One region of the Paenibacillus sp. NRS-1781 genome, then DNA from elsewhere that is predicted to be linked to it. Evidence: riboswitches for the same ligand, from Rfam matches in the RefSeq annotation. Region 1 holds a riboswitch; the other holds the start of a gene.

Region 1 (7,498 bases):
TTCCAAACATCCTTCAAAATTTGCTGCCTGCTGCAAACCTGATTAAGATGTATAGCCAGATGAAGCAAAAGATCAAATTCCTTTGGAGTTAATTCCAGCTTCTGCCCGCCTCTGCTTACCAGTCTGCTTCCACTATCAATATGTAAATCACCCGCCTGTATCGGCCTTTTCACATCACGTGCAGCACCAAAAATCCACAATAAATTAGCCACTCTGGCTTGAAATACTCTAGGGGAAAAGGGTTGGACAATCACATCGTGTGCTCCCTGCTCAAAACAGGAAACAATATGGTTCTCATCATCTGATGAGGTCATTACGAATATTGGAACAGTGGGATCATTTTGTTGCATGGTACGGATCAAGCCTTGTGTATCAGGCTGCTCAGTATCCATATTCAGAAGCAGCAAATTCACAGAATTCTCGTCTAAATAATACTTTCCCTCTGCTATATTGCGGGCGTTAACCACCCGATAGCTTTCCTCCTCCAACTGACGTGTATACGTAGTAGCAGATGCTTCATTCCCATCCACGAGTAAAATTAACGGGTTCATTCTTCTCACCCACCTGTGTTTGGACATAGGACTGCAATATGGATACAGACGTATTTGATACAAACGATTCGAACCTATTTATTATATTGTAACAAAAAAGCAGTGAAATCATTCCACAAAGGAAGACTTCCTGCTTTTATGGTTTAGCCTAAATAACGATGATAGATTTTCCTTGCTTCTGTGACGTCTTTTGTTCCGTGTATTAATGCTCTCCCATCTGCAAAAATAACCAAACGGTGCGTCTCAACACTAAAAGAAACCAGAAACGGATTTTGCTCCACTGTTCCCTCTTCCAAAGAAGCCAGCCTGTCTGCTGTTTCTTTAAGATTCACCTGTCTCGGTTCTGCTGGTCTAATTTGAACGGTATCCCGGCCGCACAGCACATCTATTTTCTGGCGATGGGCTGCCGACAAATACGGATACGTCGGGTGGCTACCGCAAGAAGGACAATCCGTTTTTTTGACGCTATCCACTGTTATCGCTACATGCTCATTTTTCCACAAATCAAACGAAAGCAGCTTGCCCCTGAGATCAACACGGTATCCACCAAGTAGCTTGAAGGCTTCCGTGGTCTGGTTGGCCGTGACCATCTGCACCGCCTGTGGAATGATCCCCACGGTATCACAGGTTTCTCCGCCAAGCGGTACAGTTCCAAGCAGACAATGAAGACAAGGCGTTTTCCCTGGTAAAATGGTATAGGTTACACCATAGCTGCCAACACATCCCCCATAAATCCAGGGAATGCGATGCTTTTGTGCCACATCGTTCATAAGTAACCGGGTATCAAAGTTGTCGGTGGCATCCATAATGAGGTCTACTCCCTGAATCAGCTCCTCCAATTCCTCTACCCCGACATCCAGAACTTGTGCGTGTATGATCGTTTCCGAATTGATTTCCTGTAGTCTTCGCTGGGCAGCTACTGCTTTGGGGCACCTCTCTGCGGCGTCACTCTCCTGAAAAAGCTGCTGGCGCTGCAAGTTACTCCATTCCACATAATCCCGGTCTGCGATGGTCACTGTGCCTACGCCTCCGCGAACGAGCGTTTCCGCAATCCCGGTCCCCAGCGCTCCAGCACCAATGATCAGTACGTGGGACGAACCCAGCCGGCGTTGTCCTTCCGGCCCGAAAGGGGCGAATCTTTCTTGTCTGGAATAACGATCATTGGGTTGTACTTGCACACCCGTTTTTTCAGTCGCCTTCATGCCTGAACCAAGCCTTCTGTCGGGCTGCTTGCCGAGGCATAACGCTGTACAGAAATCATGCCCGCTTCAAAACCATATCTGCCCGCGCAAACAGCCAGCTTCATCGCCTCAGCCATTTTCACAGGGTCCTGAGCTCCTGATACAGCTGTATTCAAAAGTACGGCATCTGCCCCCAGTTGCATCGCCATTGCCGCATCGCCAGGCGAGCGAATGCCGGCATCGACGATAACCGGAACCTCCGCTTGCTCAATTATTAGCTCTAATGAAAACGGGTTTAGCAGGCCGCGTCCTGTACCAATAGGTGAAGCTCCAGGCATAACAGCATGTACGCCAAGCTTTTGCAGCCTTTTGGCCAGAATCACATCATCTGATATGTAGGGCAGCACGATAAAACCTTCCTCCAGCAGCTTTTCACTAGCCTTGAGTGTTTCAAAAGGATCAGGCAGCAATGTCTTGCTATCCCCAATGACCTCCACCTTAATCATGTCGCATAGACCTGAGGCTCTCGCCAGCTTAGCGATGCGCACTGCCTCGTCCGCCGTTGTCGCTCCTGCCGTATTGGGAAGCAGTGCATAACGACTCAAATCCAGTGTATCTAGAAAATGTTGCTTATCCCGTTCCTCCAGATTTAATCTTCGCACGGCAAATGTTAATATTTCGGTCTCCGCAGCTTCCACAGCTTTGGATTGAATATCCAGATCGACGAATTTTCCTGTACCCAATAACAGCCTTGACGTAAAAGATGCTTTACCAATCGTTAACATCATTAACCACCTCCCACAAAATGTATAATTTCCAATCTATCTCCATCTTTCAGTATCGCTTCATCATGATCCTCACGAGTCAATATGTGACGATTCAGCTCCACTACTACAGTTTTCACTTTCAAATCCAGCTCCTTCAGCAGTTGATCCACATGAATGATCCGACTGGAAAAGGTCATGCTCTGACCGTTAATCGTCAGCTTCATTTACTCGCCTCCTTTATATGTTCAGGAGAAAAGCCGCTTATTCCAAGCTCAGCCACACCAACCCCTTTTAACAGAGCTGCTATCGCAAACCCGGTAGCTTCGCTCAGCAACACGCCGTTCCGGTAGTGCCCGACTGCGGCATATACTCCTTCAACGCCGGGAACAGGCCCAATACAAGGACGCCGCGCCGCTGCCTGCGGACGCAAGCCCGCCCAAGTGCGTAAAAAAGAGGCTTCACGGACACGAGGCAGCCAGGCAGAAGCACGGGCCAGCAGCGCCTCCAGGCTTCCAATGGTCACCTCTTTGTCATGCTGATGCGGCAGACTCGTCGCTCCAATCCAAAGCTCGTTATTCCGCTTGGGCACCAAGTAAATATCATCGGCGTAGATGGTATATTCCAAGGGATGATCCTTCAAGGAGATAGCAATAGCCTCACCCTTGACCGGATAAAGCGGATATTCAAAACCAACCTGCTCCAGCAGCCTCATACTATCCAAGCCTCCAGCAATAATGACCTGTTCGCAGGAAAAAATGCCTCTGTTTGTTTGTACGCCACAAATTCGCCCATGCTGTACTATGAGATACTCAGCCTGTGTACCCGTCCATATTGTTGCTCCGAGCACCGTAGCTGCCCTTGCATAAGCACAACAAAGCTGGACCGGAGAAATCTGCGTCTCCTTTGAGCGGTATATAGCCCCGATCGCTTGACCATCCAAACCTGGAATTCGGCGGGCCAATTCTTTGGCATCCCACCAAACAGGATGATCATCCTCTCGCGCAATAGCCGCAGCCCAGCGTCTTTGTCCCTCGGCTTCAGACCGGAAGGGGGTCACAAATCCTTCTGTTCGGAATTCTACCTGAACACCGGACAAACGCTCTAGGTCACGAACCAGCTCGGGAAATGCATCCCGGCTTGAGCGAGCGAACTGTGCCAACTCCGGGTCGGTGAAATCATCACTCTCTGCTGCCAGCATCCCGACCGCAGCTCCTGAGGCTCCCTCGCCCGGAATGAAGCGCTCCAGCAATATCGTACTGCGCCCCTCCTTGGCCATATGATAAGCAATCGAGCTACCGATAACACCTCCACCAATGATCAAGCATTCAGCGTGTCCAATAGCTGGTGCCTTTGTTTTTATCTCTGGCATATGTTTCATCTCTCCCCTCCACTTACGATTGTGCTTGCAGCAAACTCCTATTTTCGTTTCACCACTACAGGCCGTGAACTACTCGATCTGTCATCCGCCTATATGCCCTCGCAGCCGCAACAGGGAACTCTGCCTTCCAGATGCCGGACATTACGGCAATTCCACTTGCACCCGCAGTATACAGCTCGTGAATATGGCGTGGTTGTATGCCGCCTAGAGCAATCACAGGGATGCTCAACAACCTGCTTATGCGCTCAAGCTGTGCTATACCTCGCGGAGTAACACCAGGCTTGCAGTGAGTCTCATACACATGTCCATAGAGTACATAATGCGCTCCTGCCCGTTCGGCAGCCTGTGCCTCCTCCAAGGAATGCACCGACACCCCACAGCGCATATCCTCTGAGAGTAAGCTTTTGACAGCTGCAACAGGTAATCCGTCAGCCGGTAGCTGGATAGCTCCAACGGAGGTCAGCAAAGCAACATCCACCCGGTCATTTACTGCAATTTGCTGTAAAGGAACTCCTCGATTCACCATACTGCGGGTTAAATCGAGCAATTCAGATGCGCTCTTCTGCTTCAAGCGCACATGTACATAATGAACATACGGATGAATAGCAGCAGCCACCTGGGCAGTATGTGCATGTGCACTGGAGTCGCCTTCCATCGTAATTACGTGCAATTCGATCTTATTCTCACCTCACAATGGACTAAATGGTTGTAAGCTGACCCTGTATCTTTACAGTCTCATATCGTGCTATACGTTATGGACTAACCACGTTTACCAGCAAAAAAATGAAGGGGTACGGTATATGAATACGAACGAAAACGCAAAAAAACCACTTCCCGAAGGAAGTGGTTTAACGTACGTCCAATAACCAAACGGATCATTATATCCGTATACGTATATCGTCCCACATACAAACAAAGTAATAAATTCGTTACCTCGTTTGTATGGCGCTCACTTCCCTACGCTGGCATAACCCAGATCAGGTGCAAAGGGTCCGAAATCCGGTTATTCCGTCTCAGCCGCATGGGCGGCTCCCCTAGTGTAACTATTTTATTGTATCAGCTAAAGATAGCTTAGCATAATTTCCTAATCCTGCAAACCCTGCTTCTTGTGAAGCTTGGTACAGAACTGGATATTTAGTTGACTTTACTTGTCCATTCTTCCACATTCCACGTTTTGGTTACCCAATCCTCATAAAAGTCCGGTTCGTGAGATACGAGCAGCACCGTTCCTTTGTACTCCTTCAAGGCACGCTTCAGCTCATCCTTCGCTTTGATGTCCAAGTGATTGGTAGGCTCATCGAAAAGCACCCAATTGCTTTCCCGCATTAACAGTTTGCATAGGCGGACTTTGGCCTGCTCACCACCACTGAGCGCGGATAGCGGACGGGTGATATGCTCATTTTTCAAACCGCAACGCGCCAAATGCGCCCGTACTTCATGCTGGTTCAAGTGCGGGAATTCATTCCACACATCCTCAATCGGTGTAACTTTCTCTGCTCGTACCTCTTGCTCAAAATAAGCTGACTGCAAGAAATCCCCTTGATAGGTCTTGCCGCTGATCGGCGGAATTTTTCCCAGAATGGTTTTGAGCAATGTCGATTTACCGACACCATTATAGCCCACAATCGCAATTTTATCGCCACGTTCAATCGTCATGGACATTCTAGGCAACAGAGCATGGGTGTAGCCAATTTCAAAATCAATACCCTCAAACACCGTTTTCCCACTCGCACGCGCTTCTTTAAATTGGAATGTTGGCTTAGCCGCTTCTTCCGGTTTATCAATGCGCTCGATTCGATCAAGCTGCTTCTCACGACTCTTCGCCCGACCTGACGTAGAGGCGCGCGCCTTATTGCGTTGAATGAAATCTTCCTGCTTCTTAATAAAATCCTGCTGCTTCTCATAAGCTTCAATATGCTGGCTTTTGTTCAGGTCTGCCATTTCAAGGAACTTTTCATAGTTGGCTGAATAACGGGTCAGCTTGGCAAATTCAAGATGATAGATGACATTAACGACCTGATTCATAAATTCAGTATCATGAGAAATAAGAATAAACGCATATGGATAATCCCTCAGATAACGTGTAAGCCATTCAATATGCTCTACATCCAAATAGTTGGTAGGCTCATCCAGCAGTAACACATTTGGCTTTTCCAATAGCAGCTTGGCAAGTAGGACCTTCGTTCGTTGTCCACCACTAAGTGCGGAAACATCCCGCTCCAGTCCTATTGCGGAAAGGCCCAATCCATTCGCCATTTCTTCAACCTTCACATCAATGAGGTAAAAATCCCCCATATCCAGTTGTTCCTGAATTTCACCCATCTCTTCCAGCAGCACTTCCAGTTCTTCGGGAGAAGCTTCCCCCATCTTGTCAGTGATCTGCATCATTTCCTTTTCCAATTCCAACAACGGGAGAAAGGCGTCCTTCAGTACATCCCGCACCGTTTTACCAGGTGTAAGCTTGGTGTGCTGATCCAAATACCCATAACGTACACGTGGAGTCCATTCCACTTTGCCTTCATCCTTAAGCAATTTTCCGGTCAGGATGTTCATCAGTGTCGATTTACCTACACCATTGGCTCCCACCAAACCTACACGTTCCCCTCCGAGCAATCGAAAGGATACATTTTTAAACAATGTGCGGTCCCCAAAATTATGGGATACATTTTCTACAGTCAATAAACTCATAAGCTGTTTTTGGCTCCTTATTATCATCGGCGATGCCGACTGTTCTTATTTCATATGCATTTCTTTCAAAGCCTTATTGTAGCACATCCAGTAGCCTTATCGGAATATTGAAAATGGGTGAATTTGAAGGATTTTGATATTGTCTGCTTATAAAAAAAGAAAACCACTCGTAGGAGTGATTTATTTAAAGATTGTTTAAAGATTTTATCTATTATCATTATCACATTTGTATTCAAAATACCCTGCGGCTGCCGCAGATTTTTCATCTGTAAAACGCTCTGTCGCTTTAAAGGGAGCAGGGCAGGAATCTCTGTAAAAATATTTCATTCCGGTATCCGGCTCTACGCCGCCGATCATGGCTTGTTTCCTGACGACTCTCCCCCCACCAAACCCATAGTTATTGTAGTATCTGTCTCCAACCGGGATTCCCTGGATAAACGCCATCAGCCCCACATCATCTACCGTGTTATACCATTCCTCTTGCGAGATAAGCGGCAGCGTGAATGTATACGATATACCATTATGTACTGCTTTCTCGTTATAGAGATTAATAAGTCGGCCCAGATCCTCCTGAATGCTGTGGACAATGGTGGAACGTCGTGCTTGCTCAAAAGCTTCCGGGTCATTCAGCAACGAGATCGTTGTCTGTCCCTGAAGCTCCTTCTGAAAGCCCTCTACCCACCTGTGATTCCTAGCATCGTAGGCATGTACATAATTATCCAAAGTAAACCCTACACTGTTACCTGCCGAATCAACGTAGGCATAAGGTTTTTTTTCACTCCATTTGGGTTCCTGGACAGCTTGTCCATGCTCATCTGTGTAAGATTCGGAAGCGAACACATAATAGCCGTCATAGTCCAGAATCGTAAGTGCAGGCATATAATCCAATAATGCGCGTTGTGCCACTGTATCCCCATCAATTCCCATATTAAG
Region 2 (7,498 bases), on a different contig from region 1:
GCAACCTTATAAATTTTCCCGTCGGAGTCTCCCGTATATAAATTTCCTTTCTTATCAAAAGTGATAAATTCCGGAAACTTAGGGGCATCTGTAACAAGCTCTGCGGAGCTAAGTTTATTGTTTTGTTGCCATGGCCCCGCTTCTTCAAAAGAGGGGGGTGAAGGTGCAAGCCATTTTGCAGGTTGGACAGGGGAAGGGATGAGCATAAAAGTAACCACTCCCAGAAGGATGACCACCAGCAGCGACAATCCGGTTCTTCGTACCCATCTACGCGGCTTCTTATTTTTTCTTCCTTGAGAATCTTTGACAGACAAATCAGGTTTACTGGGCATTAGAGTGCCTCCTAAGTGATGTGAATAATATTTAGATTTGAACGACGATTTTACCGAAATAATGCTTTCCTTCAGCTATAAAGTGCGAAGGCTTCGCCGATTTGGCTGAGCGGGAATACCCGGTCGATGACAGGATGTAAACGATGGCGAGAAATGGTCAAGCCCGGTAAGAACCCGACCATGCTCACAGTCCGTCCCTACGAGTATGTCGAGTTACGCAAGGCTAATTCTTCAAAGCCAAAACCGTTTTTCAGTTGCACTGCTTTCATTTTGGTTATCCTCCCTGCAATTTTTAACTTTTTACTCACCATGGATACACTGTACTGCAAAAGAAACGATGTTTCCTATAAAATACACTGTATCCGATTGTCTTCAAAACGTCAATCTTTACTGATAGCTTTCGCTTGCCCATTACTTGCTCAGGTAGGCAAGCATAGACCAAAAAACGCGAGTTGCAGGGGTGAAAAAACCTCTGCAACTCGCGTTTTTTACATTAATGGTGATATAAGCACTGTCTAATACGGTTTATATTTGTATCTGACTACATTACGCTATTAAGCATAAAATTGGAGGGCGGACTCGACTCCGGCTTGCCAAACAAATAACCCTGAGCCAGCGATACTCCTGCTTCACGACAAAACTCAAAATCTTCCATCTGCTCGACTCCTTCAGCCAGTACTTGCCCGCCAAAATGAAAAGCCGATTCCACGATCCCCGTAATTTGTCGTTGCTGGTCGCTGTTACGGTAGCAGCCATTAATTAAACTCCGGTCAATTTTCACATAATCCGGCTGGAGCCGATTCATCAGCTCTGTCGTAGAATAACCCGCTCCCACGTCATCCAATGCCACCGAAATTCCACGCTTACGATATTGCTCAAAAATATGATTTAAAAAATTCAGATCATTTATTTCTTCCGTCTCTACAACTTCAAATACAAAATCCTCCGTATTCATGGACAACCGATCAATCGTCTCAAAGGTTTGATTCAAACAGTAGGTCGGATTATAAATGGTGGAAGGAAGAAAGTTAATAAAACGTTTGATTCCCGCAGGAAGGCATGTTGCACTTTTTTCAATCGCAGAAATACGGGCCGACCGATCCAGATGTGCGTGTAATCCGGCTTCACGTGCGGTTTCAAACAGCCGAAAAGGCTGAAAGGATCTCTGTGGATGTGACGGACGCAACAAAAATTCAAACCCGATAATGTCCAGCTTGTGGTCAATAATAGGCTGCATATGGCTGGAAAAGCTTTGATCCACAATAACATTCATGACATCTGGATGCTTGATTCGTGCTTGCAGTTGACTGAATGGAAGCCAGTCCTCATATCCTTCGACAGAAAACGATCCGGCCACCACGACCTCCATATGTAACAACCATTCCTTCGGCAGAAAAGCAAGCCTATCCATCAACTGCTCCAGCTCCGCAGGACTGTCATAACGCAACGTAATGCCGTCCTCGCGCCCTTGTTCCTGTTTCCTTTGTTCCGACAGCAAACCCAAGTTACCCAGCACTTGAGTAAGCGACACCCTCGAATGCCTGATTTTCAGCAATCCCTGGTCCTTAATAGGTAATATGATGCTGCAATTGCTGCAAGTCATAATGGTCCTCCTCGGAACAATTTTCCGATTTTTTCACCATTATATCACAAATAACTAGAACAAAAGAACTATATAAATACGTGTTTTAACAAAAAATAAAGTCTTTTGCACCAATTATAAATTCAAGTGCCGTTATACGTGGAACCAAAAAGCAGCAAGTCTCTCGGCTACGGAGACTTGCTGCTTCATTTTGAATTTAAATGGACCAGAAACCCAGACTTATTTGGAAGCCTTTGGTTTGGTGGTTTTAGCTGGTTGAGCTACCGCAGGTTTGGTCGCTTTTACGGCTGGCTTCGCTGTTGCTTTCGCTGAAGTGACTGTTTCCTTTACAGGAGTTGTTGCTGCATTGGGCTTCGCGCCAGCTTTAAGACTATATTTGGCAAAGCCATCAGCCGCACTGCCAAGGAATGAGATTTTCTGGTTTCCGGCAAGTACGTCTTTTGCATCAGGCGAGGATTCGAAGGTAACCTTAGCCTCACCGAAAGGAGCAATAGACCAGTTGCCGTCCGCAGCCGGATTAATCGTTCCGTTCGTACGGATGTAATCAATAACGACTTGGCGGCTTTCGTCCGGTGCTGCCATCACAATACGTTTGCCATCCGGATTCGCCAGTTTGGATGAGGAAGCACGATAGTTGTTGGTCGCTACGATAAATTTCTGTGCAGGATCAATTGCTTTCCCGTTGTATTGTAAATCCTTGATACGATGAGCAGAAGGATTAATAACGGTTCCCTTCGCATCATATCGTGCAGGCTGAGTCACATCAATCTGGTACTTTACACCGTCAATGACATCAAAATTGTAGGTAGGGAAATCTTTGTTAATCAGCGATTGTTCATCGGTTTTCTTTGGATCGATAGGGTTGAACTGGCCAGCAGACCACTCCAGCCATTCCTGAATTTCAGCACCGGTAACTTCTACGGCTTGAACTGTGTTCGGGTACACGTACAGATCGGACACGTTTTTAATGGCTATCGTGCCTTCAGGAATGTTGGTGTAATACTCAGCACCGTTTCGACCACCAGCCTTGAATGGAGCGCCAGCCGACAATACGGGAAGATTTTCGTATTCGGTCCCTTTAAGATGGTTTTGTACATACCATTTTTGTGCATTCGTCACGATCTGAATGGATGGATCATCCTGAACTAATGCAAAATAACTGTTAATCGGTGCGGTCGTGGTTCCTACTGGTTGACGAACATAATCCAGCGTTCCTGTATGCTCTTCATTGATCGCATCTGTCAGTTTGAATTCGGGTTTGATCTGCGCAGTCTGATTTTTGGTATTCACAACCGGACGTACTTCCGACTGAGAGTTGGTTACATTCCACACGCGGTTTTTCTTTTCCAGGCTCAGGTCAATAATGCCCAGTTCCTTGCCCCATGAGGAAGCTTCCACAGCTGGTACACCATTAATCGTTCCTTTATCCAGGTCTACACCACTCATTTCTTTAAAATCAGGGCCGGGGAAGGATTTATGCGCATGTCCAAACAGAATAGCGTTAATTCCGTCCACCTTGCTCAAATATTTAACGGCATTTTCCATCATCGGAGTTTGTGGTACATCCTCATAACCTGTGTGTGCCAGCACAATAATAATGTCAGCACCCTCGGTTTTCATTTGAGGAATAAACTTTTTCGCCGTTTCCACAATATCCTTGGTAACGACCTTCCCCTTCAAATTGCCTTCATCCCACTGCGTAATTTGGGGCGTTACCAAGCCAATCACGCCCACTCTGAGTGGATGAATTTGACCCTTTTCATCCGTCACTTCTTTATCAAGAATCCGATAAGGGGTAAAATAATTTTTAGTTCCTTGGCCCCCATCATCGTAATACACGTTCGCATTTACGTAAGGGAAATCGGCTCCCTTGAGTGATCTTTCCAGAAAGTCGAGACCATAGTTAAATTCGTGATTCCCCACCGTAGCCGCATCATAGCCCATCAAGTTCATCATCTTGTAGACCGGATGGACTCCGCCCTCTTTCTCGAAGGCTTTGCTTCTGGCCATATAATCACCTAGTGGATTGCCCTGCAACAAGTCGCCGTTATCGAACAACAGGCTGTTTCTTGTTTCACTGCGCGCCTGCTGAATCAGTCCAGCTGTGTTAATCAAGCCATATTCATTCGTTTCCCTGTCCGCATAGTAATCGTAATTCATCAAGGCCGCATGAATATCTGTTGTTTCCATGATGCGCAAATTCACTGTACCGCTATCCTTGGATTCGCTGGCAGCCCAGGACGGAGCGGCCGAAAACACCAGCATGCTACAGGCTACAACTACTGCTGTAAGCCCTCTAAAGCATTTTTTATGAAATATCAAAATATATCCCTCCTCATTAAGGTGTAGGCGTCATACACATGCTTTTGCACATATATGTAAGCTTTGAACCCACCATTCCTATTTTAATCCAATGACGGACAAATGAGTAGTCATTTACTCCATTTATTTATGAAAAAATAATTAATTTTCCGTAAACTTAAAAAACCAGCAAACCTCCCAAATAACTCGGAGAATTGCTGGTTTCCTCATATTCTAACCGTTCTATTTCTCCCAAACCTGACGTCCGTTTTGCTTACCCATATACTCAATACGAGTCGGATTCACATCCAGAATGACATAATCGGGGTCATCTGGGCCAGAAAACCATTCCTTTAGCGAATCATTCCACACTTGTTTACGGAGTTCCTCGTCAGCTGTTACCCGGACAGTAGCCTCAACCTCCACGACTTCCTTCGTACCGCCAACCTCATAGCCCAGCAGCAGATAAGCGTTTGGATTATCCTTCAGCTCTTCCACCTTATGTGTTTTGCGATCTGTCGCGAGATGAATGTTCAGCCCTTCGTTAAAAAGAGCCATATAGCGTACCTTCGGCTTGCCGCCCTCCACCGTACCCAACGAGCAAAATTTGTTGTTATCCAAAGCCTTTACAATGGCTTGTTCCAGTTGGCTGCGATCCAATGTTTCCGTTTTACCCACGGTACAACAACTCCTTTTCGCAAATTAGAATTCCTGTGAATGCCATGCCTTGAACCGAAGGATCATAGTCATTTTCAGAACAAAGCTCACAATAAAAGTGTACCCTGACGTGCGGCAAATGAACCGTCACTTCTTCCCCCATGCTGGACAGACCCGCCTTCTAGGCATATAATCGTCGTAGTAAACCCGAATGAATAACCCATTTGACTATACAATGCCAGGGGTGCTGGAATCGGCCGGCTGAGAGTGTGTCCCAAGACACTGACCCTTACAACCTGATCTGGGTAATGCCAGCGTAGGAATGCTTAAGCAAGATGCGCCCCCTTTTTCTTACTACGGTGGGCCATCCCTTACTTTGGTATATACAAGCGCAAGCGTCCCGGAACATCGGGGCGCTTTTTTTTGTTGAGGATGATGTTGTTGTTGGAACAGATAGCGTCCGGCAGAAGTTATTTTTGTAAAATGGGAAACATAAGCTGTCTGATCCGACGGATTACGGGTAATAAAAGGAGAGAAAACAACGATGAAGCGCATGAAAATGTTAAGCCTGGGGCTGATCAGCCTGTTGCTCATGACCCTGACTCTGACCGCCTGCGGCGGAAGCTCCTCCTCTGCGCCACAAGGTGCGGCTCCTGCCGCCAATACCCAAGCGACCTCCCCGACCAAGGGACTCCAGGATGTAAAAGTCGTGCTCGACTGGACGCCAAATACGAATCATACGGGACTCTATGTCGCCAAGGACAAAGGATTTTACGAAAAAGCAGGCTTGAATGTCCAGATCGTTCAGCCCGGTTCGGGCGGAGCCGATCAAATGGTTGCTTCCAATGCTGTACCTTTTGGTATCAGTTATCAGGAGGGCGTCACACAAGCTCGTACGCAAGGGGTACCGCTCGTATCCATCGCTGCGGTCATTCAGCATAATACATCAGGCTTCGCAGCCCCGGTTGACCGCGGGATTAAGAGCCCGAAGGATTTTGAAGGTAAAAAATACGGCGGCTGGGGTTCGCCCGTAGAAGAAGCGGTCATGAAATCCATCATGGACGCAGACAAGAGCGATGTAAGCAAGGTGAAGATCATTAACATGGGCAATGCCGATTATTTTACAGCCGTGAAGCGGGATATCGACTTTGCCTGGATTTTCTACGCATGGACCGGGATTGAAGCCCAACTACGGGGTGAACCACTGGATATGCTGTATGTAAAAGATTATTCCAAAAGTCTGGATTACTATACACCCGTCATCGTGAGCAACGAACAGACCATTAAAAATGATCCCGAGCTGGTCAAGTCCTTCATGGACGCGACCGCCCAAGGCTATGAATATACCATCGCTCACCCGGAAGAAGCCGCAGACATCTTGACCAAAGCGGTTCCGGAACTGGATAAAAAGCTGGTACTCGCCAGCCAAAAATGGCTAAGCCCGCGTTATCAGGACGATGCCGCCCAATGGGGCGTACAAAAAACGGAGGTCTGGAAAAACTACTCGGACTGGATGTACGAGCGCAAGCTGCTCAGCAAGCCTTTGGAAGTCAATAAAGCCTTCACCAACGACTTCCTGCCCAAGCGCTGATCTTGTAAATCGAGCTTAAAAGTAGCCTTTGCGCCACTACGCAGTCGGATGGTGCTTCGCTTGTAAAGCACCATTCCGCCTACTTCGTTCTTATGCTTGTTTCGCTTTTATAAAAATGCCACACCAATAAAACCCAAAAATATGGTGCTTTTAAGGCGGTTGGCAGCGTAGCGTTACATTTGAATCTGAAGAAGCGAAGCGGTCTCCCCCCCTTAAACCACCATATTTCCCTAAAAACACTCCAAATAAAGGACAGGTGAATTCACATGGCTAACACACTGCTCAGTATTCAAGTAATTCCTAAAACCCCCAATAACGAGGACTCTTACGCATATGTAGATAAGGCAATTGAAGTTATTCAGCGCTCCGGTGTCAAACATCAGGTGAACCCATTGGATACGACCATGGAAGGCGAGCTGGACGAGCTGCTAAAGGTGGTTAAAGAAATGCACGAGGCACTGACAGAAGCAGGCAGTCCAAGCATCATTTCACAAATCAAAATCGCACATAACCCGCAGGGCATCAGCATGGATAAGCTGACCGAGAAATATCGCCCATGAATCCGAAAGGCAAAAACGCTTCTTGGTGGAAAAGCGTATGGCCGCCCCTTGTGGCGGTCCTCTTCTTTTTAGCCGCCTGGCAGGGAGCGGTTTCCTATTTACATGTTGAATCCTGGCTACTGCCAGCTCCGTCCCTAATCGTGCAGGAAGGAATGGCCCAGTCGGCGCTACTTGGCGCCCATACTTGGGCTACCGTTCGCTTAACGCTGGCGGGATTTACGATCGGCACAGCAACGGGATTATTGATTGCCATTGTTCTTCATACCATCCCTTTTCTCAAATCGGCTCTGTATCCGCTGCTCATTCTTAGTCAAAACATTCCGACCATCGCTCTCGGCCCGTTGCTGATGGTGTGGTTTGGTTTTGGCGTGTTGCCCAAGCTGATGGTTATTACACTGGTCTGCTTTTTTCCTGTGGCTGTAGCGGCCATGGACGGGCTGACGAGGACGGACCG

Evidence for each region. Region 1 has a riboswitch for thiamine pyrophosphate ahead of ACIFO6_RS21760 (thiamine phosphate synthase). Riboswitches for the same ligand answer to the same signal wherever they lie in the genome.
Region 2: linked by a shared signal. The riboswitch ahead of ACIFO6_RS14365 (ABC transporter substrate-binding protein) and the one ahead of ACIFO6_RS21760 (thiamine phosphate synthase) in region 1 are both predicted to bind thiamine pyrophosphate.

What each region holds. Positions count from the first base shown of each region.
Region 1 is NZ_JBITPI010000063.1:105,607-113,104, reverse strand. Features, by position in the region: gene ACIFO6_RS21785 (response regulator transcription factor) at 1-551, opposite strand, end outside; gene ACIFO6_RS21780 (ThiF family adenylyltransferase) at 695-1,753, opposite strand; gene ACIFO6_RS21775 (thiazole synthase) at 1,750-2,517, opposite strand; gene thiS (sulfur carrier protein ThiS) at 2,520-2,723, opposite strand; gene thiO (glycine oxidase ThiO) at 2,720-3,868, opposite strand; gene ACIFO6_RS21760 (thiamine phosphate synthase) at 3,933-4,547, opposite strand; TPP riboswitch at 4,815-4,923, opposite strand; gene abc-f (ribosomal protection-like ABC-F family protein) at 5,012-6,565, opposite strand; gene ACIFO6_RS21750 (hypothetical protein) at 6,770-7,498, opposite strand, start outside.
Region 2 is NZ_JBITPI010000038.1:54,152-61,649, reverse strand. Features, by position in the region: gene ACIFO6_RS14385 (SMP-30/gluconolactonase/LRE family protein) at 1-332, opposite strand, end outside; gene ACIFO6_RS14380 (EAL domain-containing protein) at 874-1,935, opposite strand; gene ACIFO6_RS14375 (bifunctional 2',3'-cyclic-nucleotide 2'-phosphodiesterase/3'-nucleotidase) at 2,155-4,200, opposite strand; gene ACIFO6_RS14370 (pyridoxamine 5'-phosphate oxidase family protein) at 4,480-4,914, opposite strand; TPP riboswitch at 5,124-5,233, shown strand; gene ACIFO6_RS14365 (ABC transporter substrate-binding protein) at 5,438-6,484, shown strand; gene ACIFO6_RS14360 (MTH1187 family thiamine-binding protein) at 6,751-7,044, shown strand; gene ACIFO6_RS14355 (ABC transporter permease) at 7,041-7,498, shown strand, end outside.